DNA from 2 places in the Embleya scabrispora genome. Region 1 is predicted to be linked to the other one. Evidence: predicted binding sites of a transcription regulator. Region 1 holds the regulator's gene; the other holds the start of a gene.
What was found. Region 1 encodes HspR, which represses chaperone genes until heat shock. Its sites were predicted from a motif close to TTGAGNNNNNNNNNCTCAA; they were not measured.
Positions count from the first base shown of each region.

Region 2: the regulator HspR is predicted to act here: its motif matches at 11,659-11,677, upstream of lon (endopeptidase La).

Region 1 is NZ_MWQN01000001.1:3,169,403-3,184,323, reverse strand. Features, by position in the region: gene B4N89_RS48980 (Yip1 family protein) at 136-1,095, opposite strand; gene B4N89_RS14110 ((Fe-S)-binding protein) at 1,281-3,509, opposite strand; gene clpB (ATP-dependent chaperone ClpB) at 3,882-6,500, opposite strand; gene B4N89_RS14100 (nucleoside/nucleotide kinase family protein) at 6,666-7,331, shown strand; gene B4N89_RS14095 (TIGR03767 family metallophosphoesterase) at 7,449-9,278, opposite strand; gene B4N89_RS14090 (heat shock protein transcriptional repressor HspR) at 9,389-9,859, opposite strand; gene dnaJ (molecular chaperone DnaJ) at 9,861-11,033, opposite strand; gene grpE (nucleotide exchange factor GrpE) at 11,155-11,748, opposite strand; gene dnaK (molecular chaperone DnaK) at 11,745-13,592, opposite strand; gene B4N89_RS14070 (hypothetical protein) at 14,223-14,921, shown strand, end outside.
Region 2 is NZ_MWQN01000001.1:1,103,843-1,118,763, reverse strand. Features, by position in the region: gene B4N89_RS04995 (class I adenylate-forming enzyme family protein) at 71-1,912, shown strand; gene B4N89_RS04990 (HdeD family acid-resistance protein) at 2,053-2,766, shown strand; gene B4N89_RS04985 (DHA2 family efflux MFS transporter permease subunit) at 2,972-4,486, opposite strand; gene B4N89_RS04980 (NADPH-dependent FMN reductase) at 4,553-5,179, opposite strand; gene B4N89_RS04975 (MFS transporter) at 5,359-6,588, opposite strand; gene B4N89_RS04970 (hypothetical protein) at 6,773-7,126, shown strand; gene B4N89_RS04965 (dual OB domain-containing protein) at 7,289-7,978, shown strand; gene B4N89_RS04960 (DUF488 family protein) at 7,989-8,579, shown strand; gene B4N89_RS04955 (DUF488 family protein) at 8,576-9,013, shown strand; gene B4N89_RS04950 (dihydrofolate reductase family protein) at 9,094-9,702, shown strand; gene B4N89_RS04945 (MerR family transcriptional regulator) at 9,825-10,595, opposite strand; partial or broken gene B4N89_RS53305 (alpha/beta fold hydrolase) at 10,680-11,426, opposite strand; gene lon (endopeptidase La) at 11,711-14,128, shown strand; gene B4N89_RS04930 (YiaA/YiaB family inner membrane protein) at 14,297-14,587, shown strand; gene hrpA (ATP-dependent RNA helicase HrpA) at 14,657-14,921, opposite strand, start outside.

The DNA.
Region 1 (14,921 bases):
ACCGGCCTGACCAGGCGTCAGCCCCCGCACCCGCCCCGAACTCAGGTGCACGAGGCCACAAGGCCACGACCCCGCGCCGCCGACTCACGCCCCGCCCTAAGCCCCCCGACGTCACGACGTCACGACGTCACGACGTCACGACGTCAGCGGCAGCTTCAACACCAACAACAGCGCAATCAACTCGACCGCCACACACCCGAGCGCACGCGGCCACGCCAACTCGTGCACGCGCATCATCAACGTCGTCAACAACCACGCCGTCAGCACGAACGAGAGCAGCCCGACGCCGGTCACGATCGAGTTCTTGTCCGGCGCGAACATCGCGACCGCCAGGCGCGGCGCGTCCGCGATCCAGACCACGATCATCGACAGCGTGATGAACGGCGTCGGCGAGCCGTTGCCGCCGAACTGGGTGGCCAGCGCATGTGAGACCAGACCGAGCAGCGCGCAGAACGCGGGCACCATGACCACGACGATGCCGAGCGCCGGCACGCTCGTGCTCAGCGTCGAGTGCAGGATCTCCTTGCGCGACGCGTCGTTGGCCAGCACCGCGAGCACACCGCCGAGCGCGGACATGATCAGCGCCGGCCACCACACCGCCTGGTCGCGGACCTCGTTCATGGTGCGCAGCGGCCGCAACACGAGCCCGCTCAGCACTTCTTTCCAGTGCAGGTACCTCGGCGGCCCGCCGTACGGCGGCGGCTGGTACTGCTGCGGCTGCTGGTGCGGAGGAGGTACCGACGGCGTCACCGTCGTGTACTCCTCCGGCGGCGCGCCGTAGATGTACAGACTCGTCTCGTCGGGCAGCGACAGCGGCCCGTAACCCGAGCCCCCCGGCCCACCCGATCCGCCCTGCCCACCCTGCGACGGCGGCGGAGGCGGCGGAACCGGCTGCTGCCCGTACCCCTGCTGCCCAGGCTGCCCATACCCGGGCTGTCCCTGCTGCCCGGGATGCCCGTACCCCTGCTGCCCAGGCTGCCCCTGCTGCTGCCCGTACCCGTCGCCGTAAGCCCCGCCGTACTGAGGTGGTGGGTAACCCTGCCCGGCAGGCGGGGGCTGTTGCCGGTACGGGTCGTAGGGTCCATTGCCAGTCACACCCCTGACGGTACCGGCACCACACCCCCCACCGTCGTCGCGGGACGGTGGTAATTCGGGCACAAAACCGAACGCCCAAAACCGAACGCCCAAAACTGAACGCCCAAAAACCGAACGCCGCCGGCCCCAAGGGAACCGACGGCGCTCGCCGCACACCGAGCGCACCGAAGCGCGCCCCGGAAAAGCTACTTGGCCCCCGCGTCCTCCAGGACGCCCTCCTCGGCCGGCGGCTCCGGCTGCTTGACCGACTGGAGCAGCAGTTGCGCCACGTCGACCACCTGGAGCTCCTCCTTCGCCTCGCCCGCCTGCTTCTTGGCGTTGATCGAGTCGGTGAACATCACCAGGCAGAACGGGCACGCGGTGGAGACGATGTCGGGCTTGAGCGACAGCGCCTCGTCCATGCGCTCGTTGTTGATGCGCTTGCCGATGCGCTCCTCCATCCACATGCGCGCACCGCCGGCGCCGCAGCAGAAGCCGCGCTCCTTGTGCCGGTGCATCTCCTCGTTGCGCAGGCCCGGCACCCTCGCGATGATCTCGCGCGGGGGCGTGTAGACCTTGTTGTGCCGACCGAGGTAGCACGGGTCGTGGTACGTCACCAGGCCGTCGACCGGCCCGACCGGCAGCAGCCGGCCCTCGTCGATCAGGTGCTGGAGCAGCTGGGTGTGGTGGATGACCTCGAAGTGCCCGTCCAGCTGCGGGTATTCGTTCGCCAGCGTGTTGAAGCAGTGCGGGCAGGTGGTGACGATGCGCTTCTTCGGCGCGTCCTCGAGGGCCGCGTTCAGCGTCTCGACGTTTTGCGCCGCGAGCATCTGGAAGACCACCTCGGAGCCCAGTCGGCGTGCCGAGTCGCCCGTGCAGGACTCCTCCTTGCCGAGGATCCCGTACTTGACGCCCGCGATGTCGAGCAGCTCGGCGAACGCCTTGGTGGTCTTCTTCGGGCCGTCGGCCAGCGCACCCGCGCAGCCGACCCAGTACAGGTACTCCAGCTCGGCGGGCTCGATGTCCTGGCCGACGATCGGGACCTCGATGCCGGTGGTCTTCTTCAGCTCCTTGACCCAGTCGAGCCGGGCCTTGGTGGCCACGCCCCACGGGTTGCCCTTGTTCTCCAGGCCCTTGAGCATCGTCGCCGCCTCGGACGGGAACGCGCTCTCGATCAGCACCTGGTAGCGGCGCATGTCGACGATGTGGTCCACGTGCTCGATGTCGACCGGGCACTGCTCGACACACGCGCCGCACGTGGTGCACGACCACAACACGTCGGGGTCGATGACCCCGTTCTCCTCGGCGGTGCCGATCAGCGGCCGCTCGGCCTCGGCGAGCGCCGCCGCCGGGACCTTGGCCAGCTGCTCGGGCGTGGCCTTCTCGTTGCCCTCTTCGTCCTTGCCGCCGCCCGCGAGCAGGTACGGCGCCTTGGCGTAGGCGTGCTCGCGCAGCGACATGATCAGCAGCTTGGGGGACAGCGGCTTGCCGGTGTTCCACGCCGGGCACTGCGACTGGCACCGACCGCACTCGGTACAGGTGGAGAAGTCGAGCAGGCCCTTCCAGGAGAAGTGCTCGATCTGACTGACGCCGAACACCGCGTCGTCGGCGGGGTCCTCGAAGTCGATCGGCTCGCCGCCGGAGGTCATCGGCTGCAGCGCGCCCAGCGCGACCGTGCCGTCGGCGTTGCGCTTGAAGTAGATGTTGAAGAACGCCAGGAACCGGTGCCAGGCGACACCCATGGTGGGGGTGAGGCCGATGGTGATCGCCCACGTCATCGAGATGACGATCTTGATCGTGGCGACCAGGTAGACCAGGTTCTCCAGCGAGTTCTCGGAGAGGCCGCCGAACGCGGAGACCAGCGGGTAGCTGACCCAGTAGCCCGGCTCGTACGAGTCCACCCCGGCCAGCGCGCCCTCCAGCCCGCGCAGCAGCATGATGCACACGCCGACCGAACCGACCACGAACTCGACGAAGTACGCCTGGCCGAAGTTGGACCCGCCGAACCGGCTCTTGCGGCCCGCCCGTCGCGGGTGGCTGAGCTGGCGAATCGCGATCAGCACCAGGATGCCGAGCACGGTCATCAGGCCCATGAACTCGGTGAAGACCTCGAACGGGTCCCAGTGGCCGAGCCCCCACAGCGCGAACTCGGGCGAGAAGAGCTGCCCGTACGCGTTGACCAGGGTCAGGATGAGCGCGCCGAAGCCGACCATGACGAACCAGTGCGCGGCGCCGACGATGCCCCAGCGGAGCATCCGGGTGTGCCCGACGGTCTCGGTCAGCATCGTGCCCAGACGCTTGCCGGCCGCGTTGGTCCGGCCGCGGACGGGCTGTCCGAGTTTGACGAACGAGTAGATGTATGCGGCGGTGCGCCCGAGTAGGGCGAACCCGATCACGCTGATGAACAGCGAGATCACGATCGCTGCGAGCTGCATGGGCGTTCGGCTCCTCCGGTGGGACGTCCCTTCCGGGGCGTGTATCGGCCGACAGCGTACGGCCGTGCGGGCATCTTACCCACTGGTAACTTAACCACTGCGTCGATGATATCTGTCACGCCGGACGCTATCGGCTTCGCAGGTTTTGCCCGCTTTATCCCACGCCGGACGATCTTGTCGGACCCCACACTCCACCCCGGACCGGCTCCCGAGCCGATCCGGACGCGGCGCACCGATCCACCCGGCTCGCCAGTTGTGTGACGCACCGTCAGATCTGTACACATGCATGCTGCCATGCCGCGGCGCCGGGACCCGCAAGAGGTCCCGGCGCCGCGTATTCCGCCCATGCCCACCGACCGCCGAGGCGGCCGATCACAGTGTCTTGACGGCCTGCTTCCGAGGTTGCACGACCAGCGCGTCGCCCGCTTCGTCGAGATCGACCAAAACCGTGTCGCCGTCGCCGATCTCACCCGCCAGGAGGGCGCGTGCGAGCTTGTCGCCGATCGCGGTCTGGATCAGCCGGCGCAGCGGCCGAGCGCCGTACGCCGGGTCGTAGCCGGTCAGCGCGAGCCAATCGCGCGCCGCGTCGGTCACCGTCAGGGTGATCCGCCGGTCCTTGAGCCGGGCACCGAGGCGATCCACCTGGAGACCGACGATGTGCGCCAACTCGTTCGTACCGAGCGCGTCGAAGAGCACGATGTCGTCCAGCCGGTTCAGGAACTCCGGCTTGAACGCGTTGCGGACCACGTCCATCACCATCTCGCGCTGCCGCTCCGGCGACAGCATGGGATCCACCAGATACTGCGACCCCAGGTTCGAGGTCAGGATCAGCACCACGTTGCGGAAGTCCACCGTGCGGCCCTGGCCGTCGGTCAGCCGCCCGTCGTCGAGCACCTGGAGCAGTACGTCGAAGACCTCGGGGTGCGCCTTCTCGACCTCGTCGAGCAGCACCACCGAGTACGGCCGCCGGCGCACCGCCTCGGTCAGCTGGCCGCCCTCCTCGTAGCCCACGTAGCCGGGCGGCGCGCCGACCAGGCGCGCGACCGAGTGCTTCTCGGCGTACTCCGACATGTCGATGCGCACCATCGCGCGTTCGTCGTCGAAGAGGAAGTCGGCGAGCGACTTGGCCAGCTCGGTCTTGCCCACGCCGGTCGGTCCCAGGAACAGGAACGAGCCGGTCGGGCGGTCCGGGTCGGCGATCCCGGACCGGGCCCGGCGTACCGCGTCGGACACCGTCGTCACGGCCGCCTGCTGCCCGATCAGCCGCCGGCCCAACTCGTCCTCCATCCGCAGCAGCTTGCCGCGCTCACCTTCGAGCAGCCGCCCCGCCGGGATGCCGGTCCAGGACGAGACCACGTCGGCCACGTCGTCCGGGCCGACCTCCTCCTTGACCATCGCCGTGCCGTCCGTGCCCCGATCGCCCTCGGTCGCCGCGGCCTCGGCCAACTCGCGCTCCAGGGTCGGGATCTGCCCGTACATCAGCTTCGACGCGCTCTCGAAGTCCCCGTCGCGCTGGGCCCGCTCGGCCTCACCGCGTGCCGCGTCGAGGCGCTCCTTCAGCTCGCCGACCCGGTTCAGCCCGGCCTTTTCCTGCTGCCAGCGCGCGGTCAGCCCGCTGAGCTGCTCCTGCTTGTCGGCCAGGTCCTTGCGCAGCCGCTCCAGCCGGTCCCGGCTGGCCGCGTCGGTCTCCTTGGCGAGCGCCATCTCCTCCATCCGCAGCCGGTCCACCGAGCGCTGCAGCTCGTCGATCTCGACGGGGGAGGAGTCGATCTCCATGCGCAGCCGCGACGCCGCCTCGTCGACCAGGTCGATCGCCTTGTCGGGCAGGAAGCGCGCGGTGATGTAGCGGTCGGACAGGGTGGCCGCGGCCACCAGCGCGGAGTCGGCGATCTGCACCTTGTGGTGCGCCTCGTAGCGGCTCTTGAGCCCGCGCAGGATCGCGATCGTGTCCTCGACGCTGGGCTCGCCCACGAACACCTGCTGGAACCGGCGCTCGAGGGCCGGGTCCTTCTCGATGTGCTTGCGGTACTCGTCCAGCGTGGTCGCGCCGACCAGGCGCAGTTCGCCGCGCGCGAGCATCGGCTTGAGCATGTTGCCCGCGTCCATCGAGCCGTCGCCGGTGGCGCCCGCGCCGACGACGGTGTGCAGCTCGTCGATGAAGGTGACGACCTGGCCGTCGCTGGACTTGATCTCGTTCAGGACGGCCTTCAGCCGCTCCTCGAACTCGCCGCGATACTTCGCGCCCGCGACCATCGCGCCCAGGTCGAGCGCGATCAGCCGCTTGTCGCGCAGCGACTCGGGTACGTCGCCGGCCACGATCCGCCGGGCCAGGCCCTCCACGACGGCGGTCTTGCCGACGCCGGGTTCACCGATCAGTACCGGGTTGTTCTTGGTCCGGCGGGACAACACCTGGACCACCCGGCGGATCTCCGAGTCGCGGCCGATGACCGGGTCGAGCTTGCCGTTGCGGGCCTCCTCGGTCAGATCGCGGCCGTACTTCTCCAGCGCCTGGTAGGTGCTCTCCGGGTCCTGCGAGGTGACCCGCGTGCTGCCGCGCACCGCCTTGAAGGAGTCGAGCAGCGCCTGCGGGGTGGCCCCGGCCTCGCGCAGCGCCTCGGCGACCGCGCCGGAGCGGCCGGAGGCGAGGCCGACCAGGACGTGCTCGGTGGACACGAACGCGTCGCCGAGCTTGTCGGCCTGCTTCTCCGCCTCGTCCAGCGCGAGCATCGTCTCCCGGGCGAGCTGCGGGGCGGCCACCGTCGAGCCGGACGCGCTCGGCATACGATCCGCGATCCGGTCGACGGCGACCTTCAGGAGCGGCACGTCCACACCGGCGGCGCCGAGCAGCGGGACGGCGATCCCCTCGGGCTGTTCGAGCAGGGCGAGCAGCAGATGCGCGGGCTCCACCTGGGGGTGTCCCGCTGCGGCAGCCTTGCGGATGGCGACCGAAAGGGCCTCTTGGGCCTTGGTGGTGAGCTTCTGTGCATCCATGTGAGGTGTGCGACTCCTTCGCTTCGGGCACGCGCTGTCACGGCCATCATCCCGTCCGTGCCGCGCACGTACCGCACCCGAACGGTTCGTTGACTGGAAAAACCACAACTAAGTTGAGTCTATTCCACTCAACCATGCGCTGCCCGGGATGCTTACACTGCGGACATGCCAGATGTGTCCGGTGCCCTCGAAACACTCGACGCGCTCGCGGATGAGGCGGTACGGCTCATTCCGGCGGCGCCCGAGGCCGAGCGGGTCGTGCTCGGTCTCGCCGGTCCGCCGGGAGCCGGGAAGTCCACGCTCGCCGGTCGGCTGGTGCGCGCGATCGAGCAGCGGGTCGGGTCCGGTACGGCCGCCTACGTGCCGCTCGACGGGTTCCACCTCTCGAACGTGCAGCTCAAGCGGATCGGGCGGCTGCATCGCAAGGGCGCGGTGGACACGTTCGACGTGTGGGGCTACGCGACCACGCTGGCGCGGGTGGTGCGTGAGGTGGATCGGGACGTGTACGTGCCGGACTACGACCGGACGTTGCACGAGCCGGTCGCCGCGCGGCACGTGGTGCGGCCCGGCACGCGGATCGTGGTGACGGAAGGCAACTACCTGGCGCTGGACGCGCCCGGCTGGACCGACGCCTACTGCCTGATGACCGAGGTCTGGTACGTGCACGCCTCGGACCGGGTGCGCGACGAGCGGCTGACCAGGCGCCAGCGCCGGGGCGGTCGCAGCCCCGGCGAGGCGATGGCCTGGGTCGCGGGCAGCGACCGCCCCAACGGCGAACTGGTCAAACGCTCGAAGTCGCGCTGCGCCCGAGTGGTGACGGTGGTGTGGTGAGCCCACGACGCTCGTCGGCGAGGGTCGCCGCGGCCGGCCCGCGGCCCGCTTGTCCTCAAGCGCCGGACGGGCTGATTTGGTTGGGTTGTGCGACGCGGTGGCCGTGTTCGGGTGTTCTCAAGCGCCGGAGGGGTTGAAAGGGGCCGGGACCAGGAGTTCCACGTTGCGGTCCTCCAGGCGGCCTCGGCGGCCGTCGACCTTGGGGTCGGGGCGGTCTCGCTCCTGCCAGTCGTTGCCGGCGAGTTCGCGGGCCAGGGCGGCCAGGGCGAGTGGGGAGTCGATCTTGTTGCCGTGTGATTCCGGGCCGGCCGAGTCGATGATCGTGCCGAAGATGGACAGGGTCCCGTTCGCGTTGTCGGCGATCTCCACGATCCGCGCCTGGGAGGGCCAGTCGATGTGCGACGCGGTGTTGACCTCCCAGAACCCGCCGGGGACCGCGCTGCCCGCCGGACGCGGGTAGGGCTTCACGTTGTTGTCGTGGGTGTGCCCGTTGACCCACAGCACCACGTTCGGGAACCGCAGCAGCAGCGCCAGCACCTGCGGACCCAGGATCCGCGCGGGCTCACCGGACGGCACGGTCTTGTTGGTCATCGTGTCGAGGGTGTGGTGGCTGAACAGCACGAACAGCTTGTCCTGGCCGGTGCCCCGCACCACCTTGCCCTGCTCGTCGAGATGGCTGGAACTGCCCTTGACCAGCTGGTCCTCCAGCCAGGCGAACTGGGTCGGGTCCAGGCAACCCGAGTCCGAGCCGTACGGGTTCACCGTGTCCAGGACCAGGCAGCGCACCGGACCCTGGTCGAAGGTGTAGTACGCGGTCTTGGTGTCCAGGTTCTGCTGGGTGAAGCCGTGGCCCTTGGGCAGGCCGGTGGTGTTGAAGTGCTCCCTGATCGTCTCCCCGCGGTCGACGAGGCGACGATCCGGGTCGGCGGTGACCTTGCGCTTGGGGCCGGCCAACAGCGCCGCCAGCGCGTCCGGTTTGCCGCTCTGCAGTCCCAGCGCCAGTGCCGCCACGGTCTGTCCGGGCGATATGTCGAGCACCTTCTCGTCGCCGACCGCGACCTTGCCCAGCAGTTCGCTGACCGGCAGGTTGCCCTGGACCAGGCCGTCGTGGTTGCCGTAGGCGCTGTACCAGGGGGTCTTCAGGCCGGTCGCGTCGAACGGCCGCCGGCATGCGTCCAGCAGGCCCGGCACGGTGGGATAGCCGTACCGGGCGCGCGGCACGTCGTCCTTCTGCCCGGGCGGCGTGCCGTCGGGGTGCCAGTAGCGCTCGTGGTACGCCACCGCGTCCATCGGGCCCTCGTACCTGTTGCGATCGCCCGAGTCCGGCGTGACCTTCTTGCCGCCGTCGAGCACGTCGATGTACCAGCGCAGCTCGTTGAACTGGATGTTGTCGGTGTTGTCGCCGGTGCAGATCGTGAAGGCCAGCGGCGCGCCGAGGGCCGGACCCTTGCCGATCCGATTGAGCGACTGCACCATCGCCTCGGCGATCTGCGCGGTCAGCACCTCCTGCGGGCGGTACGCCGACTGGAAGGGCAGCAGCTTGGCGAACGGCTGGTCCTTGTCGCTGTGCCGGTCGAGGAAGTCCACGCGCGCGGTCGACTGCGAATCCTGGATGTGGATGTCGGTCAACTGGGTGAACGCGACCAGCGAGCGCCGCTTCGCCTTGTCGCCCGAGCGGCCGCCGGGGACCAACTCGCCGCGCAGCAGGTGCGGTTCACCGGGTCCGGCGACGATCTTGCGGTAGCCGCCCGGTCCGGGCGGGCCGAGTACCAGGGTGCGCTCCAGCGTGGTGCCGGCCGCGCCGGCGGGCGCCGGCGCGCCCGACTTGGGCGCGTCGCTCGACTTCCCGTCGGGCTTGTCCTTGTCGTCGTCGGAGCACGCGGCCACTCCGAGCAGTGCCGCGCTCGCGGCCGAGTACTTCAGGACGTCCCGACGATTCGGCTTCATGCCGCGACCCTACTGACGCGTAGCGAGGCGCATCAAGGAAGCATCGAGGCTGCGTCGAGGAAGGCGGTACGGCCGGGGCCGTACCGCCTTCCTCGACGACGTCGCGGCCGTCAGTCCGAGCGCCCGCGCCGCGGCTTCCACACCACGAGCGCGGTGCCCGCCTGCGGTCGGACCGGGACCAGATCGCGCCGGTAGGACGCGTGTACGGCCGCCTCGCGCCGGGCGCTCGCGTCCGTCGCCTCGTGCAGCGCGTGCTCCATCTCGGCCACGCGCATGCGCAGCGCGAGCACCTGGTTCTCCAGCTCCAGGATCCGCTTGATCCCGGCGAGGTTGATGCCGGCCTCCTGGGAGAGCCGCTGCACCTCGCGCAACTGCACGATGTCGCGGGCGGAATAGCGCCGCCCCCGGCCCGCCGTACGGTCCGGCGAGACCAGGCCGAGGCGGTCGTACTGTCGCAACGTCTGCGGGTGCAGGCCGGACAGCTGGGCGGCCACCGAGATCACGTAGACCGGAGAGGTCTCGTCGATCTCGAAGCCGTGTCCACCGCCGACACCGCCACCGCCAAAGCCACCCGGTCGCATGTCATGCCCCCTTCGCCGCGTCCAACAGATCGGCTCGGGGATCGTGCGCGACGGTCGCCTCGCGGAACGCCTCCAGCGCTTCGCGCGCCTTGTCGTTCAGCTGCTGAGGGACCGTCACCTCGACGGTGACCAGGAGGTCGCCCCGAGTGCCGTCCTTGCGTGCCGCCCCGCGCCCGCGCACCCGCAGCGTGCGGCCGTTGCCCGTGCCCGCGGGGAGCTTGAGCGTGACCGGGATGCCGCCGAGCGTGGGTACGGTGACGTCGGCCCCGAGCACGGCCTCCGGGAAGGTGACCGGCACGGTGACCGTGAGGTTGTCGCCCTTGCGTCCGAAGACGGAGTGCGCCTTGACGTGCACGACGACGTACAGGTCGCCGGCCGGGCCGCCGCGCTCGCCGGGAGCGCCCTTGCCCTTGAGCCGGATGCGCTGCCCGTCCTGGACCCCGGCCGGGATCCGGACCTGCATCGTGCGCGAACTCTTGGCCCGGCCACTGCCGTTGCACACGATGCACGGGTCGTCCACGAGCAGCCCGCGGCCCTTGCAGTCGCGGCACGGCTCGGAGAAGCCGAAACCGCCCTGCGGCCGGCTGACGTTGCCCGAGCCCGCGCAGGTCGGGCACATCCGCGGGGTGGTGCCCGCGGCCGCGCCCGTGCCGTTGCAGTGCCGACACGGTTCCGAACTGGTCAGCCGGATCGGCACGGTCGCGCCGTCGACCGCGTCGGCGAAGTCGAGGGTGACCTCGGACTCCACGTCGGTACCGCGCCGGGGCTGCTGACGCCCGGTCTGGCGACCGCCGCCGAACAGGCCGCCGAAGATGTCGCCCAGCCCGCCGGTGTTGCCCGCGCCGCCCTGCTGGCCGCCGAAGATGTCGCCGAGGTCGAACGGGAAGCCGCCGGAGCCGGACGGTCCGCCGCCGGCGCCGCGGAAGCCGCCGCCGCTGCCGAACAGGGTCCGGGCCTCGTCGTATTCCTTGCGCCGCTTGTCGTCGGCCAGTACGTCGTAGGCCTCCGAGATCTCCTTGAAGCGCTCCTCGGCCTTCGTGTCACCCTTGTTCTTGTCCGGGTGGAACTCGACGGCGAGCTTGCGATACGCCTTCTTGATCTCGGCGGTGCCGGCGTCCTTGGGGACGCCGAGCACCTTGTAGTAGTCCTTCTCCAGGTAGTCCTTCGTACTCATGCGCCCCTCGCCGATCGGGTCGGGGTGCCCTCGTGCTCCGAGCGCCCGTTTCCGGATTCACACCACCCGCGCATCGGCGTCCCTCCTCTCCGCTTCTCGTCGTCTCGTTCCCGGTGACGGTTCAGCTGCCGGCCGCTTCGCCCGACTCCTCCGGACCGCCCTCGGCCTCCGCCGTGGGTTCCGCGACCGCCACCCGTGCCGGTCGGATGATCCGCTCGCCCACTTGATAACCGGGCTGCAGGATCTCCACACACGTGGGTTCGGTGACATCGGTCGCGTACGAGTGCAACAGCGCCTCGTGCACCGTCGGGTCGAACGGGTCGCCCTTGGAACCGAAGCTCTGCAGCCCCATCTTGGCCACGATCGACTCCAGCGACTCGGCGACCGACTTGAAGCCGCCCGCCAGTTCGCCGTGGTCGCGCGCCCGGCCGATGTCGTCGAGCACCGGCAGCAGTTCGCTCAGCACCTTGATGGCGGCCGCCTCGCCCGCCACGTTGCGGTCCCGCTCGACCCGCTTGCGGTAGTTCGCGTATTCCGCCTGAAGCCGCTGCAAGTCGGCCGTGCGCTCCCCGAGTTGGTTGCGCAGCTCGGCGAGTTCGGCCGCCCCGGGGGCCGGGGCCGCCGCGGTGGCGGCGGTCCCGGTTTCCGGCTTCGACTCGGTTTCTTGGGCGTCGCCCGGGACGGCGCCGTGGTTCGAGCCGTTCCCTTCGGTCACGCAGCACCGCCCTTGCGGTCCTCGTCGACGATCTCGGCGTCCACGACGTCGTCGTCGGCGGTGTTGGCCGAGGCGTCACCCGCGCCGGCCGCGCCCTCGGCGCCCGGCTGGGCGTTCGCGTACATCGCGGTGCCCAGCTTCTGGCTCGTGGTGCTGACCTTCTCCGCGGCGTCGCGGATGGCGGCCAGGTCCTCGCCCTTGAGCGCGTCCTTGAGCTCGGTCAGCGACGTCTCGACCTCGGTCTTCACGTCGGCCGGGACCTTGTCGCTGTTGTCCTTGATGAACTTCTCGGTGGTGTACACCAGTTGCTCGGCCTGGTTGCGGGTCTCCGCGGCCTCGCGACGCTGGTGGTCCTCCTCCGCGTGCGCCTCGGCCTCGCGCATCATGCGGTCGATGTCGTCCTTCGGCAGGCCCGAGCCGCCGGTGATGGTCATCGACTGCTCCTTGCCCGTGCCCAGGTCCTTCGCGGACACGTGCACGATGCCGTTGGCGTCGATGTCGAAGGTGACCTCGATCTGCGGCAGCCCGCGCGGGGCCGGCGGCAGGCCGGTCAGCTCGAACATGCCGAGCTTCTTGTTGTACGCGGCGATCTCGCGCTCACCCTGGAACACCTGGATCTGCACCGACGGCTGGTTGTCCTCGGCCGTGGTGAAGATCTCCGAACGCTTGGTCGGGATCGTGGTGTTGCGCTCGATCAGCTTGGTCATGATGCCGCCCTTGGTCTCGATACCGAGGGACAGCGGGGTGACGTCGAGCAGCAGGACGTCCTTGACCTCGCCCTTGAGCACACCGGCCTGGAGCGCGGCGCCGACGGCCACGACCTCGTCCGGGTTGACGCCCTTGTTGGGCTCCTTGCCGCCGGTCAGCTCGCGCACGACGTCGGCGACGGCCGGCATCCGGGTAGAGCCGCCGACCAGGACGATGTGGTCGATCGCCGAGAGCGGGATGCCCGCGTCTTCGATGACCTTCTGGAACGGCACCTTGGTGCGGTCGAGCAGGTCCTGGGTCAGCTGCTGGAACTGGGCCCGGGTGAGCTTCTCGTCCAGGTGCAGCGGGCCCTCGGCGGAGGCGGTGATGTAGGGCAGGTTGATCGAGGTCTCCATCGAGGAGGACAGCTCGATCTTGGCCTTCTCCGCCGCCTCGCGCAGGCGCTGGAGGGCCATCTTGTCCTTGGACAGGTCCACGCCGTGGGCGTTCTGGAACTGCTTGACCAGGTGGTCCATGACCCGCTGGTCCCAGTCGTCGCCGCCGAGGTGGTTGTCGCCGTTGGTGGCCTTGACCTCGACCACGCCGTCGCCGATCTCCAGGAGCGACACGTCGAAGGTGCCGCCGCCGAGGTCGAAGACGAGGATGGTCTGCTCGTCGGCCTTGTCCAGGCCGTACGCCAGCGCCGCCGCGGTGGGCTCGTTGACGATGCGCAGCACGTTCAGACCGGCGATCTCGCCGGCCTCCTTCGTGGCCTGCCGCTCGGCGTCGTTGAAGTACGCCGGCACGGTGATGACCGCGTCGGTGACCTTCTCGCCCAGGTAGGCCTCGGCGTCGCGCTTGAGCTTCATCAGGATGCGGGAGCTGATCTCCTGCGCGGTGTACTTCTTGTCGTCGATCGCCACGGACCAGGTGGTCCCCATGTGGCGCTTGACGGACCGGATGGTCCGGTCGACGTTGGTGACGGCCTGGCGCTTGGCCACCTCGCCGACCAGGACTTCACCGTTCTTCGCGAAGGCAACCACGGACGGTGTGGTCCGCGACCCCTCCGCGTTGGTGATGACGGTCGACTCGCCGCCTTCCAGAACGCTGACGACGGAGTTCGTCGTACCGAGGTCGATACCGACCGCACGTGCCATGATTCGGTTCCTCCAGGGGAAGAGTTGAGTGCTTGTCGCTCAAGCATGAGCTGCCCGGTTCAACGGGTCAAATCGCTTGAGTATTCCCGGCTCAACTTTAGTGCCCCGGCGGCTGTGAGGGGCGGATTCGGCGCCTTGATCTCGTCACGCGACCGTGCGGCCCGGATGCTTGGCGTCATCGAAACGTTGTGCGCCCCGGGAGACTTATTCAGGTGAATGTCGCCACAAACGACACCCTTGACCTCTGCGGCCTCCGCATGCACATGGCAGCATGTTCGCGCGCCTGCTGCCTGCCGCGCCGACGGCGGGCGGAATCCGAGATCCTAGGGGGACCCCCATGAGTGACGGTCAGGGCTATCCGCCCGTACCTCCGATGCCGCCCGGCCCGCCGGGCCAGTCCGGACCCCCGCAGGGTCCGCCGCAGGGGGTTACCCACCGCCGCCGGCCGGCTATCCGCAGCAACCCGGCGGTTTTCCGCAGCAGCAGCCCCAACAGGGCGGCTTCCAGGAGCCCAGCGGCTACCCGTACCCGCAGTACAGCGAGTACGGCCACTACCAGCAGTACGCGCAGAACCCGATCCAGCTCGACGCCAACGGCCGTCCGCCGCGGGGGGCGCGCAGCCGCAAGGTGATGGGCACCTGGATCGCCGGCATCACCGGGGCCGTCGTGGCGTCCGTGCTGGTCGCGACGATCGGCTTCGACGACCCGACGGAGAAGAAGGACCCGGCGGCCGAGGCGAGCAAGCCGGCGCCGGTCGTGGTGGGCAAGACCGCCGCGCCGAGCAACAGCGCGGCGGCCGCGCCGAAGAAGACCGACATGTCCAACGAGCTGAAGATCCCGGCGACGCTGCCGCCGATCAGCGGGCCCAAGATCACCGGCATCACGGTCGATCCGAAGACCTGGCCCAAGGCCTGCGACCTGCTGACGGACGAAGAGATCAAGACCGCCATCCCCGAGGGCACGATCCGCGAGCGCAAGAGCCGCATGGGCCGCATCTCGAACATGTTCGGCAACAACGTCAACGACAACGAGTGCGAGATCACGCTCGACCTGCCGAACCAGCAGTCCTCGAACTACCCGGCCAGGATCAGCATCACCTCGCAGGGGTACAAGACGCCGGCCGACGAGAAGGCGTCCTTCGCCAAGGAGAAGACCAGCCAGGAGCGCACGTCCAAGGCGTATCCCGATCAGTACGACGACATCCCGGCCGACAAGATCGCCGTGGACGCGGCGTTCCGGGACAACACCACCATGCAGATCTCGAAGAACGGCTTCCGGGTCTGGATCTCCCTGTTCGCCCAACTCGAGGACTCGCAGGGCAACCCGCTC
Region 2 (14,921 bases), 2.1 Mb from region 1:
CGAGTACACGCACGGTCTCCAGCCGCCGGCTTCCGGGTTTCTGCGTGTCGCAAGGGGGTTGTTCCAAGCCATGACCGCCGAAGAACTCGAGGCGGGTCTCGCCGCCGAACTCGCCGCGGACGGAGAGTCGGTCACCGAAGCACTGGACCGGTGGTCGGCGCACACCCCGACGCGGGTCTTCATCCACTACGGCGAGCACGGCCTGGACCTCAGCTACGCCGAGGCCAAGCGGGCCACCGACACGATCGCCGGCAACCTGGCCCGGGCGGGCGTGCGGCGCGGCGACCGGATCGCCGTGCACTGCCGCAGCTCGTACGCCGCCGCGCTGTGGATGTTCGGCATCTGGAAGGCGGGCGCGGTCTACTGCCCGATCGACCCGGACCTGATCGGCGACCCGCTGGTCGAGCAACTGGAGTCGACGGGGCCGCTGCTCGTGGTCACCGAACGCATGCTGGTACAGGCGCTGGAGGCGGTGCGCCCGCACCTGGACCGGCTGCCCCGGCTGACCGTGCACGACGCGGTCGGACCGCGTCCGCCGCACGGCTATCCCGAGATCGCCTACGCCAACTTCCTGGCCCGCGCCGAGCCGCCGGGCGTGGCGATCGACCCCGCCGACGTCGGGATCATCGTGCACACCGCCGGGGTGACGGGCCGGCCCAAGGCCGCCGTGTTGCCGCATCGCTGGCTGGCGGCGTACACCCTGCTGCTGCGCCGGCTGACCACGCCGGAGGACGTGGTGCACGTGGACCTGCCGCTGCACTCGCTCCAGGGCGCGTTCGCCGGGCTGGCCCGGGCGGCCTGGACGGGCGCGGGGGTGTCGTTGTGGGACCGGTTCCACCCGGTCGACTTCTGGCGCCGGGTGACGGCCGCGGGGGCCACCAGCGCGGTGCTCACCGAGACGATGGTGGGCTGGCTCTCCGGCGCGCCCGAGCGGCGCGGCGAGCGGGACAACCCGCTGAGCAAGGTGCTGATGCAGCCGCTGCCCGCGATCCACCACTCGTTCGCGCGCCGCTACGGCATCGACACCGTGGTGGCGGGCTACGGGCAGGTCGAGACCGGGCTGCCGATCGCCGCCGTGCTGATCGGCGCCGAGCCCGGTGAGGGCACCCCGGAGGCGCTGCGGCGCGGGCTCGGGGCCAAGGAGGTCAAGCGGGTCTGCGACCGCCTGGGTGTGCCGGTGCTGCCCGCGTCGCGGATCGTGCGCCGGGGTTGCCTGGGCGCGCCGCTGCCGTTCAGCCGGGTGGCGATCCTGGACGAGCACGACCGCCCGGTGCCGCGCGGGGTGGTGGGCCACCTGGCGATGCGTCCGCATCTGCCGGGGCTGCTGGTCCAGGAGTACGTGGGCGACCCGCTGAGCATCGCCGAGGCGACCCGCAACCTGTGGTTCCACACCGGCGACGCGGCGGTGGTCGACGAGGAGGACGGGCTGCTGCACTTCGTCGACCGGGTCGTGGACCGGATCCGGATCCGCGGCGAGAACGTGTCGGCGTACCACATCGAGGACCTGGTCAACCAGCATCCCGACATCGCGGTCGGCGCGGTCTTCGGGGTGCCGGCCGACCGGGACGACGAGGACGAGGTGGTGCTGTACGCCGAGCCGGAGCCGGGCCGACCGCTGGACCCCGACGAGCTACGCGCGTGGTGCGTCCAGTCGCTGCCCGCGTACATGCGGCCGGCGTACGTGCGGATCGTGGCCCGGATGCCGCGGACGCCGAACGGGCGGGTGGAGAAGTATCGGCTGCGCCGGCACTTCCTGGGCCTGACGGATCGGCCCGGCCCGGCGGTGCGCGGGGTCACGGTGACCACGGCGACGGCCACCCCGATGCCCGCGGCCCGACCGGCGCTCGCCCCGGCGCTGTCCCCGGTGCGCTCCGCGCTGCCGCCGTCGCTGCCCCCGGGGGCGGGCCGCTGAGCGGCGTGCTCCACAGGGCCCGCACCGGCCCGTGACGATCATGCGAACAGCCGATCGAGCGGATATGTCGCTTTCCAGTGGGAAGGCGTACCCCGCACGCGATTTCGCGGGCGCGGGACGGAATCCGAGGAGCGGCACCCATGGAGAGCACGAAGGGCGTCACCGGTCCCTCCGCCGAATCCGGCGCGGGACGGCACCGACGCAGCGGTAAGGGGTTCGGGTTCGGTCTGCTCGTGGCGCTCGGCGTGGTCCTCGTGCTCGGCGGGGTCGTCGGCCTGATCTACGCGGGCGTGGCCACGCTCACCACGATGGTGCTGTTCGGCTGGCTGCTGCTGATCGGCGGCGTGGTCGGCTTCGTCCAGGCCATCCAGGCGCGCAAGGAGAACGCGTTCTGGCTCGTGGTGGCGGTCTCGGCGCTGAACATCGCGGCCGGCGTGGTGCTGCTGCGCCGACCCGACGTGGGGGCCCAGGCGCTCACCCTGTTCGTGGCGCTGCTGCTGCTGGGCGCGGGCATGTTCCGCATCGTCGGCGGCGTGGCGAGCATGTCGGCCAAGATGATCTGGACCATCGGCGTCGGCGTGGTCGACCTGGTCCTGGGCCTGCTGGTACTGGCCGAATGGCCGAGCAGCAGCCGCTACGCCATCGGCACGTTCATCTCCCTGGCCCTGCTCTTCGACGGCCTGAGCCTGGTCAGCCTGGGCCTCACCGGCCGCCGAATCGTAGGCATGGTCCGAGACGCGGAAGTCCCCGAGGCGGCGCCACCGACCGAATGGACGGCCGAAAAGCCCCCCACGAGGGAGGGCACGTACAAGGGCCCGGACACGATGACAAAGCAGCCGACGGAAGACCAATAACGGCCAACAGACAACACCGAACGCCGGACGGGTCATATAGCCCGTCCGGCGTTTGAGGACAATCAGCCCGTCCGGCGCTTGAGGACCGGCGGGCCGCAGGCCGGCCAGGGGCTTCCGGCCCCCGCGATCGACTTCGTCGACCCGAGCAACCCCAGCCCGTCCGGCGCTTGAGGACCGGCCGCAGGCCGGCCCACCCGATCCCGGCCTACTCGCCGACCGCCCCCGTTGGCTGCCGGCGGCTCATCAACAGCGCCGGCAGGAGCGCCAGGCCCATCAACGTCACGGCCCACCAGTACGTCCCCTGGAACGCGTCGGCCAACGCCGGCCCGACCGCCACCACCACATCCGGCGACAACGTGTGCAGCTCGCCCAGCCCGCCGGCCCCCTGCCCGGCCGGCAGGCCATCCCGCATCGAGCCGGCCAACAGCACCGACATCAACGCCCCGCCGATCGCCGCCGACACCTGCTGGATGATCGTCAACGTCGTCCCCGCGACGGCGACCTGCTCGTGCGACATCGTGCGCAGCGCCGAGGCGGTGGTCGGCATCAGCGTCATCCCCACCCCCACGCCCGTCACCGACATGCACGCCATCAGCACCCAGTACGGCGTATCCGCCGCCACCTGCGTGGTGAACGCGAGGAACCCGGACGCGCCGACCGCGATCCCGATCAACACGATCCGCCCCGGCGCGATCCGGTCGCTGAGCCGACTGGCCACCTGCATGGCCAGCGCCGTGGCCAGCGCCTGCGGCGCGCCCAGCATCCCGGAGGCGGTGGCGCTTTCTCCGCGCACCAGCTGGTAGTACAGCGGAGCCAGCATCATCGAGCCGAAGTACGCGCAGACGAACAGGAACATCGTGCCCGCGGCGGCCACGAACGCCCGATTGCGAAACAGTCGCAGATCGATCAGCGCGTGCTCGACCCGCAACGCCCGGGCGACGAAGCCGATCACCAGGAGCGCACCGAGCACGGCCGGCACCAGCGCCCCGGCGGCGCCGAAGTCGCCCTTCTCGCCGCCGGTGGCCAGTCCGTAGATGAGCAGGGCCAGCCCGGGGGAGAGCATCAGCAGTCCGGGTACGTCCAGCGGCCGGGTCGGTTGCGCGGTGTCGCGCGGGAAGACCTTGGCGGCCAGGCCCAGGGCGATCGCGCCGATCGGCACGTTGATGAAGAAGATCCAGCGCCACGAGACGTCGTCCACCAGCCATCCGCCCAGGATCGGGCCGGCCAGTGGGCCGATCAGGACCGGGATGCCCAGAATGGCCATCGTGCGGCCCATCCGGCTCGGGTCGGAGGCGCGGGCCAGGATGGTCATCCCGACCGGCATGATCAGGCCGCCGCCGAGGCCCTGCAGGACCCGGAAGACGATCAGCGATTCGGCCGACCAGGCCAGGCCCGCCAGGATCGATCCGGCGGCGAAGGTGGCGATCGAGAACATGTACAGCCGTTTGGTGCCGAAGCGGCCCATCGCCCACGCGGCCGTCGGGATGACCGTGGCCAGGGCGAGGGTGTACCCGGTCGCGACCCATTGGATCGTGGCCAGTGGGGCGTCGAAGTCCTGTGCGAGGTGGTTGAGCGCGACGTTGACGACGGTCACGTCCAGGACCGACATGATCGAGCCGAGCACGACGACGAGGGCGATGGCGGCGATGCCGCGGGACGGGGTGTCGGTGGGGGTGGGGGCCGCGGGGGAGTTCGCGGCCGGGGCGGTGGTCGTTGCCATCGCGGGCTCCTGGCGTTCGACGGGGTGGGGACGCCGCGGTGGCGGGTGCGGCGTCGGTGCTCGGGGTCAGACGCCGTACGGGCGGCGTGCGCGCATCGACCGCGTGGTCTCGGTCCACCAGGCGAGCTGGTCGAGCATCACCTTCGCGGCGGCGGCGGTCCCGGCCGCGTCGACCGGCTTGCCGTCGGCGTCGAACTTCTCCCACGCCATCGGGAAGGCGAGCCCGTCGCGGGTGGTGACCATGTGCTGCTCGGCGAAGACCAGCCGCAGCTGCTCGACCGCGCGCAGGCCGCCGGAGATGCCGCCGTAGGACACGAAGCCGACGGGCTTGCCCTGCCACTCGTTCCGGAACAGGTCGATCATGTTCTTCAGTCCGGCCGGGAAGCTGTGGTTGTACTCCGGCGTGACCACGACGAAGGCGTCGGCGGCGGCGAGTCGGGCGCCGACGCGGGCGACCACGGCGGCGGGCTCGCCGCTGAGCGGGGCCCATACGTCGGGCAGGCGGTCCTCGGCCAGGTCGATGATGTCCACCTCGAAGTCGCCGTGCTCCTCGGCGGCGCCGGCGAACCAGTTCGACACCACCGGGGCGAACCGGCCCTGCCGGGTGCTGCCGACGATGACGGCGAGCCGGAACGCGTCGCCGTCGGCGGCAGCGGCGGTGGTGTCGGCGACAGTGTGCGTGAGCGTGGTCATGGGTTCCCCAAGGAGAGTTCGGATGCGCCTCGGAAGCGGTTGCTCCGGGCGACGAGGAAAACGTTAGAAGTTCAAGTCGGCTTGAAGTCAACCGTCGCTTTCCCGAACCCTTTCGGGGCTTGCCGAACTCTCGGCGCTTCCCCGAACCCTCTCGGCGCGTTCTCGGGGCCGCCGCCCGGCTACCTCGAAGCCCTCTCGCGGCCCGGACCGCCGAGGGTCGCGACGACGGCGACCATCGCCAGGGCGACCGCGCTCGCGCACACCATGACCGTCGAGGGGGACGTCGCGTCCACGACGCCGCCGCCCAGGAGGGCGCCGGCGGCGAAGGTGAGTTGGAAGGACGACGTGAACACCACCGTCGCGGCCTCCGGGGCATCCGGCGCGCAGCGGGCGAACCAGGTCTGCGAGCAGGCCGGGACCGCGCCGTAGGCCAACCCCCACACCACGAGCAGGCCGAGCGCGCCCGCGTCCCACCGGCCCAGCACCGGGAAGAGCGCGGTGGCCGCGGCGATCAGCGCGGCGCAGCCGACGAAGGTGGCGCGCAGGCGGCGGGCCAGGGTCGCGCCCGCGACGAAGTTCCCGACGATGCCGGCCACGCCGAACACCAGCAGGTACAGGCCGATCCGGCCGCGGTCGACGCGGGTGACCTCCTCGAGGAAGGGCGTCACGTACGTGTAGGCACCGAAGTGCGCGATCACCACCAGGGCGGTGGCGGCGAGGCCGATCCGCACGTCGGCGCCGCGCAACAGGCCGCGCAGCACCCGGGCCCGGGTCACGGTCGTCGCGGGCAGCGGGGGCAGCAGGACGAGCAGCGCGATCGACACGGCCAGCGCGAGGGCGCCCATGACCACGGACGAGGCGCGCCAGCCGAGGTGTTCGCCGAGTTGGGTACCGGCGGGCAGGCCGAGTACGGAGCCGGCCGGCACCGCGGCGAAGACGACGGCGGTCGCCCTGCCCACCGCCTCGGGCCGTACCAGGCGCGGCGCCAGGCCCGCCCCGATCGACCAGAAGCCGCCGATGGTGACCCCGACCAGCGCACGCGCCACCAGCACCACCCAGAACGCCGGCGCGAGCGCGGCCAGGAAGTTCGCCACCGCGAGCAGCACGATCAGCGCGACGAGCATGCTCCGCCGATCCAGCCGCCCGGTGGACACCGTCACCAGCGGCGCACAGATCGCGGCCAGGAACCCGGGCACGGTCATCAACCACCCGGCCGTCCCGTCCGACACCCCGAAGTCGTCCCCGATCGGCGTCAACAACCCGATCGGCAAAATCTCGGTCGTCACGATCGCGAAGATCCCGAGGAACAGACACACGACGGCGGCCCAGTACTGCCGCGGCGGCGCGAGATCCGACCCGGGCTCGGGCGATGCGGCCGCACGTTCGTCGACTCGGTCGATGACGGACATGGATGTCCCTTTCGGCGATGTGGGGGAGCCCCGGAACCCGGGGTGCGTCCAGTACAGCCACCCCCACCACCCCGGGTCTGGCGGAAACCCGCCCTCAACGCGGCGCCGTCAGCCGCCCGCAGCCCAACCGGCCCACGAGGGTCCGCCGTTCCGGCCGCCGGACCCCATTTCGTAGGTTGCCCCCATGACCTCTTCGGTACTTGTTCTCGGCATCGACCCGCACATCGTCCCCGGCACCGACGGCGCGGCCCTGTTCGCCGTCCTGGAGGCGGAGCTGGCCCGCTTCGCCGAACACGGCATCCACGCCTCCATGACCGTGTTCGGCCCCGACGAGACGGCCGAGCCCACCATCGTCGCCGCCCTGACCGAGCGCGCCTGGAACGTGGTCCTGATCGGCGGCGGCATCCGCAAGTCGGAAGACCTCCTCCCGCTCTTCGAAAAGACCGTCAACCTCGTCCGCACCCACGCCCCCGGCGCGGCCATAGCGTTCAACACCACCGCGAACACCATCCTCGAAGCCGCCCGCCGCCACCTCTGACCCCGGACCGTTCGACAGCCCTGATCGTGGGCGGTGCGCGCGAAGTGCACCTACGGTGCGCCGAGTTCGTGCCTGCTCGAAAAACGGGCGAGGGTTGTGCTTCCGTCGTGGGCTTCGAGACGATCCGCACGACCGACAATCCGTTCGGATCGGGGGACGAACGTGGAACGTACGAACAAGACGCTCGTATGTTTGGCGAATTCCCGCAAGCATTCGGCCCGGTGCGTGGCGGGCATCGTCGACGACGGCTCGGGGGAGTGGATACGCCCGGTCGGCGACCGCCCGAAACGCGAGGTCTCCGAGCGCGAACGACGGTACCGAGACGGCACTGAGCCGAATGTCCTCGATGTCGTCGCGGTGTCGCTGCTTCGGCCTCAGCCGTACCGGTTCCAGACCGAGAACTGGCTCCTCGACCCCGACTGTCGTTGGCGAAGGACCGGCCGGATCGGGTGGAGTGAACTGCTGACGCTCGAGCAGCGCCCCGACACGTTGTGGATCAACGGATCCCGTACCTTCCACGGCGCCAATGATTGCGTCCCGACCGAAAAGACGGTTGCTCTGCGGGACTCGCTCAAGCTGATACGCGTCACGGACCTGACGTTACGAGTGAACACTCCCAGAGCGAGGTTCGGAGATCCGAGCAAGGCCCTGAGCGCCTGCTTCTCCCACGCCGGGCACGCGTATATATTACGAGTGACCGATCCCACGTATGAGCAGGAATATCTGATTCGATCGGAAGGCACTCACGAATTGGGCGAATCCTTCCTCACGATAAGTCTCGGAGAACCATTCGAAGGTCATGCCTACAAACTAGTGGCAGCCATCATCGAACGAGCGCGGATCCAAGTGTAGGCGGCAAGCTGTGACAGCCAGTAAACTATTCACTGTCGGCCACTCCACACACAGCATCTCAGGTTTTCTGAGCCTGCTGCAAAAGCATGGAGTCACGGCAGTCGCCGATGTGCGGTCGGTGCCGGTCAGCCGATTCACGCCCCGGTTCAACCGCTACGCCATCGAGCGCAGCCTGCGCGACAGCGATATCAAGTACGTCTTCCTGGGAAAAGAACTGGGTGCACGCACCCAAGACCTCACCTGCTATGTCGATGGACGGGTACGGTATGACCTGCTGGCCCGGACCCCGGATTTCGTCACCGGCGTCGAACGTCTGCGGAAGGGTTCGCAGAGCGAGCGAATCGCCGTCATGTGCGCGGAACAGGAGCCGCTCGACTGTCATCGTTGTGTGCTCGTCGCGCGAGTCCTCGACGAGCACGGGATCGCCGTCGAACACATCCACGGTGACGGGCATATCGAGGACCATGAGGCGGCGATGCGGCGCCTGATGGCCAAATTCGGACTGGACCGGGAAGATCTCTTCCGGACCTCGGCCATGCGCCTCCAGGAGGCTCTCGAGCGTCAGGAGCGACGGATCGCATATGTCAGCGAGGATCGATGAAGCTCTACACGATCGGGTTCACGAAGAAGTCCGCCGAGAAGTTCTTCGGACTTTTGCAGGGAGCCGGCGTGACGGCTCTCGTCGACGTTCGACTCAACAACGTCTCGCAGCTGTCGGGTTTCGCCAAGCGTGACGATCTGAGGTACTTCCTGAGCGCGCTCTGCGGTGCGCACTACAGCCATCGTACCGAGTTGGCGCCGACCCAGGAGATGCTCGACGCCTACAAGAAACAGGGTGTCGGCTGGGCGGCCTACGAAGAACGTTTCCTCGGATTGATGAAGGTTCGCCGGATCGAGGACGTCGTCCCGCGGGAAGCGCTCGACAACGCGGTGCTGCTCTGCAGTGAGGAAACGGCGCACCACTGCCACCGTCGACTGGTCGCGGAGTACCTCGCACGGCATTGGAACGACGTCACGATCGAGCACCTGGTCTGAGCGGCCCACGAGGATTCCGGTGTGGCGATGAGTTTTCGGCGGTGGTGGGGTCTACCCGTCGACGACATAGGGAGCACACCATGCGCAAGATCATCGTTTGTACGTTCCTGACGCTCGACGGCGTCATGCAGGCGCCGGGCGGTCCGGACGAGGACGCGGAGAGCGGCTTCGAGCACGGCGGCTGGCAGAAGCCGGTGTCCGACGAGGAGGTCGGCGCGGGCATCGCCGAATGGTACGAGGACTCCGACGCGATGCTGCTGGGCCGCAAGACGTACGACATCTTCGCGTCCTACTGGCCGACCGCCGATCCCGACAACCCGTTCACCGAGCGGATGAACAGCACGCGCAAGTACGTGGCGTCTCGGACCCTGACGTCCGTCGAGTGGCGGAATTCCGCGCTGTTGGAGGGCGACATCGCCGACGCCGTCCGCGCGTTGAAGGCATCCGAGGGCGGCGACATCAACGTCGTCGGCAGCGGCGACCTCGCCCAGACCCTCATGCGGCACGACCTGGTCGACGAGTACCGGCTGACCATCCACCCGGTGATCATCGGCACCGGAAAGCGGCTCTTCGCCGACGGAGCGATCCCCACCGCGCTGGAGCCGGTCAGCGTCTCGACAACCAAGAGCGGCACAGTCCTCGGCATCTACCGACCGAAGGGCAAGCCCACCTACGACAGCTACCAGTAGCGCACAGACCGCCTTCGCCGCGCCGCTCGTCGACCCGCAGTCCCGGCTCTCTGCAAACGACTCGCCGCCGGTGTGCGGTCGGTCCGACGACGGGCTCGATCCCGAGTTGTGTCGTGGGTTTGTCATCTACCCACTGTTCGTTCGAGCTTGGTCCAGCCGGTCCAGCCTCGCTGCCTCAGCAGCTCGATCAGGCGACGGGCCGGCGGCGTGCTGTCGAACGCCAGTGTGTCCATCAGCTTGGCGAACGGTGGCTCGATATCGACATCGTCGACGTAGTCCTCACCCTGCTCGTCGGCCGTCTGCGTGAGGTAGTCGGCCAGTTTGTCGGCAAGCTCGACCAGCCGTACGTCGTCGGCCTCGTCGAAAGCCCGACCCAGGGTGAGATGGAAGTCGATGAGCCGTGGATCGGCGATCTGCTCCCGCTTGCGTGCCACCCACTGCGGGACCCGCTCGGGTGAGTGCGCGGCCAGCGGGATCCAGCCGTCGCGCTCGACCTGGACGATTCGCGCGTCGACCCCAAGCTTCCGGAGGTGGTCGAGAAACGCGACCACCTCCGGAGGCAGCGCCAGGTTGTCGCCGGCGGCGAGGCGGGCGATCCGCTCGCGGTGCCGCTGCCGCTCCCGGATCTCCGCCCGCAGCCGCTTGTCGATGTCTTCGACCGCCGCGGCGAACTCCTCCTCGTCGGCCTCCAGCAGCTCCCGCACGCGCGCCAGTGGGACTCCGGCCGCGGCGAGGGTGCGAATCCTGATCAGCTCGATCACGGCGCCGGCGCCGTATCTCCGATAGCCGGAGTGATCCCGCTCCGGCTCCGGCAGCAGCCCCTTGGCGTGATAGTGCCGCACCGCGCGCACCGTCACCCCGGCGTACGACGCCAACTCGCCGATGGTCAACATCGGATCAGTCTCGTGGACTTCCGAAGTCGCCTGGCCCGCGGGGCCTTGGGTACTCCGGATGATCCGGGCGATGTCCGGGGCGTGGGTGACGACCAGCCCGTGACCGGCGTCGAGCCAGGACGTGGAGACGTGCGGCCGCTCGCGGACCAGCCGCTCGATGCCGGCACGCCAGTTCCGATTGCGCCACGGCGCACGCCCTTCGCCGCTGTCACCGGCCATCCGGGTCGACATGATCATGCTGATCGGACGGTCGATCTTCCGATAGCGGTCCAGGATTGCGGACCGCACCACATCCACCTCGAGATTCAGGTCGAGGATGTCCTGTGCGGTGAGCAGTACCTGACGTGGTGTGCCCTCGGCCCGCTCGGCCTCGTGCCGCAGATCCTCCGCCATTGCGCGGAACTCCGGCAGATCGGCCTCGCCGATGAACGGATCGGGCACCGGGTTCGCCCCGTCGATCAGAACGAGTTCGGCGGCGGCGCCGGGATACTCGGCGGCGTAGTGCACGATCAGGTCCGCGCCCAGCGAGTGGCCCACGAGCACGGGCGCCGAGGACATGCCGAGGCGCACAAGCTCCGCCATCACGGCGACGAGATCGCCGAGGAACGCCTCGAAGGAGTACCGTTCGGCGGCCGAGGAGAGCCCATGGCCCCTGAAGTCGAAGGTCACCACATCGTGGTCGCGCCGCAGCAGCTCGGTCAACTCGCGCAGATCGGCCTGTGTCGTCAGGAGCCCGGGGCACAGGACCAGTAGCCGTCCCCGGCCGCCGCGAGACACCGGGATCGTGACGCCGTCGTGGTGGACCGTGAAGTGATCGGTTTTCTCAGTCATGCGAGCCATGCTGGGACGTTGACCCCGCGTCAGGGTCAACCGTCGCGGCAACCTCACCGCCGCACATCCGCAGGCCGTCGACCTCGGCCCATATACCGGTCGCGGGCCGGCCATCAGCCACGACCGGGGTGTGAACCTCACCCATGCAGCCTTCAGCGCTGCACGACAACAACTTCGCCCAGGGCGAACACGGATCGGGGCGAGTGGGGGAACAAAGAGGGGCTCGTGTTTCTTGAGTCGGTACAGCGCAACTTTTTCGACTGTGGCCACTGAAGGGGCATGACATGAGCGAGACCATCGGGACCCTGACCCTGCCGGTTCTTCCGCTGGACGACGTCGTCGTCCTCCCCGGCATGGTGGTCCCGCTCGAACTCGACGACGCGGAGACCCGAGCCGCCGTGGATGCCGCGCGGGCCGCCGCGGGGCGGTCCGGCGGACCCGGCATCCGTAGTGAGAGCAAGGCGCGGGTGCTGCTTGTTCCGCGCGACGACGGACAGTACCCGGCGGTGGGCACGCTCGGCGTGATCGAGCAGGTCGGCCGGCTGCCCGGGGGCGAGTCGGTCGTGGTGGTGCGCGGCGAGGGCCGGGTGCGGATCGGCAGCGGTACCACCGGTCCCGGCGCGGCGCTGTGGGTCGAGGCGACCCGGGTGCCGGACGTCGAGGCGAACGAGCGCGCCCTGGAGCTGGCCCGGGAGTACAAGGCCCTGGTCACCACCGTGCTCGGCAAGCGCGGCGCGTGGCAGGTGGTGGACCACGTCCAGGCGCTGGAGGACGCCGGCGACCTGGCGGACAACTCCGGCTACGCCCCCTACCTGAGCCTGCAGCAGAAGATCGACGTGCTCCAGACGATCGACGTCGAGGAGCGGCTGACCAAGGTGGTCGGCTGGACCCGGGACCACCTCGCCGAGCTGGACGTGGCCGAGACGATCCGCAAGGACGTCCAGGAGGGCATGGACAAGCAGCAGCGCGAGTTCCTGCTCAAGCAGCAGTTGGCCGCGGTGCGCAAGGAGCTCAACGAGCTCAACGGCACCCCGGACAGCGAGGAGGAGGACTACCGGGCCCGGGTCGAGGCCGCGAACCTGCCGGAGAAGGTCCTGGAGGCCGCGCTCAAGGAGGTCGACAAGCTGGAGCACGCCTCCGACGCCTCGCCCGAGGGCGGCTGGATCCGGACCTGGCTGGACACGGTCCTGGAGATTCCCTGGAACGAGCGCAGCGAGGACGCGTACGACGTCGCCGAGGCGCGCGCGATCCTGGACGCGGACCACTCCGGTCTGGACGACGTCAAGGAGCGCATCGTCGAATACCTGGCGGTCCGCAAGCGCCGCGAGGAGCGCGGCCTGGGCGTGGTCGGCGGCCGGCGCTCCGGCGCGGTACTCGCCCTGGTCGGCCCGCCCGGAGTCGGCAAGACCTCGCTCGGCGAGTCGGTGGCCCGCGCGATGGGCCGCTCGTTCGTCCGCGTCGCCCTCGGCGGCGTCCGCGACGAGGCCGAGATCCGCGGCCACCGCCGTACCTACGTCGGCGCACTGCCCGGTCGCATCGTCCGGGCGATCAAGGAGGCGGGCAGCATGAACCCCGTCGTCCTGCTCGACGAGATCGACAAGGTCGGCTCGGACTACCGGGGCGACCCGACCGCGGCCCTGCTCGAAGTGCTCGACCCGGCCCAGAACCACACCTTCCGCGACCACTACCTGGAGGTCGAACTCGACCTGTCCGACGTGGTGTTCCTGGCCACCGCCAACGTCTTGGAGACCATCCCCGAGCCGCTGCTCGACCGGATGGAGCTGGTCCGCCTCGACGGGTACACCGAGGACGAGAAGGTCGTCATCGCCCGGGACCACCTGATCAAGCGTCAGTTGGACAAGGCGGGTCTGGACGCCACCGAGGTGTCCTTCACCGAGGACGCGCTGCGGCTGCTCGCGGGCGAGTACACCCGCGAGGCGGGCGTTCGCACCCTGGAGCGTTCGATCGCCCGCGTGCTGCGCAAGGTCGCGGCCCGGCAGGCGCTGGACGCCGCGTCGCACCCGCTGCCGATCACGGTGGACGCGGGCGACCTGCGCGACTATCTCGGCCGGCCCCGGCACACCCCGGAGTCGCTGCTGAGCAAGGCCGAACAGCGCACGGCGGTACCGGGCGTGGCCACCGGCCTGGCGGTCACCGGCGCGGGCGGCGACGTGCTCTACATCGAGGCCTCGCTCGCGGACGCCGAGACCGGCGGCACCGGCTTGACCCTGACCGGCCAACTCGGCGACGTGATGAAGGAGTCGGCCCGGATCGCGCTGTCCTACCTGCGCTCGCGCGGGGCGGAGCTGGAGGTGCCGGTGGGCGACCTCAAGGACCGCGGCGTACACATCCACGTCCCGGCCGGAGCGGTCCCCAAGGACGGCCCCAGCGCCGGTGTCACGATGACCACCGCGCTGGTGTCGCTGCTGACCGGGCGGCCGGTCCGCTCCGACGTGGCGATGACCGGCGAGGTCTCGCTCACCGGCCGGGTGTTGCCGATCGGCGGCGTGAAGCAGAAGCTGCTCGCCGCGGAACGCGCCGGTGTGACCACGGTGTTGATCCCCAAGCGCAACGAGGCCGACCTGGACGACGTGCCCGAGGAGATCCTGAGCCGGCTCACCGTCCACGCGGTCGCCGACGTCCGCGAGGTCCTGCACCTGGCCCTCGAACCCGCCGACAGCCGGCACGCCGTGGCCGCCTGATCTCCCGCGACCCCTCGACGACCCACCGCGCGAGCCGCCCGAAAGGGGCGGCTCGCGCGGCACTTTTCGGCCACGCGAGGACAACCCGATCGAGATCGGACGGCGCGTCGTGGCACTTGAGTACACCTACTCATGTGCGCACCACCCGCCCGGCCCAAAACTGTTGTCATGACTTCGCCGCTGCGCACCAACAACACCCAAGGGTTCTTCGTCCAGGCCGCACTGTCCTTCGGGGTGTCCGTGAGCGCGGTCCTGATCGGGATCGTCTACCTCCCGGTCGACCGCTGGATCCGGGCCTTCCTCGGAATCGGCGTGCTCTACGTGGTGACCTCCAGCATCACCCTCGCCAAGGTGGTCCGCGACCGGCAGGAGAGCGAGGCCGTGGTCAACCGGGTCGACCAGGCTCGCCTGGAGAAGTTGCTGACCGACCACGACCTGTTCAAGAACGACCTGGTCTGATCACGGATCCGAACGCGGACCGGCGGTGCCCGAGGCCTCGAACCCCGGGCCCCGCCGCACCGCCCGCCGCTACCCGCGCAGTTCCTCGATCGTCTTCAGGATCCGCTTGTCCGACACCGGCTGCGGGGTGCCGAGCGACTGGGCGAAATAGCTCACCCGCAACTCCTCGATCTGCCAGCGCACCGCCGCCACCTCGGCCGGAATCGGCGCACCCTTTGCCTGATGGTCCATCAAGTCCCGGTAAGCCGCCTGGATCTGATGGACCTTCTGCATGCGCTCGCGATCTCGCACCGGGTCGGCCTCCAACCGCTGCAACCGGCGCTCCATCGCCTGG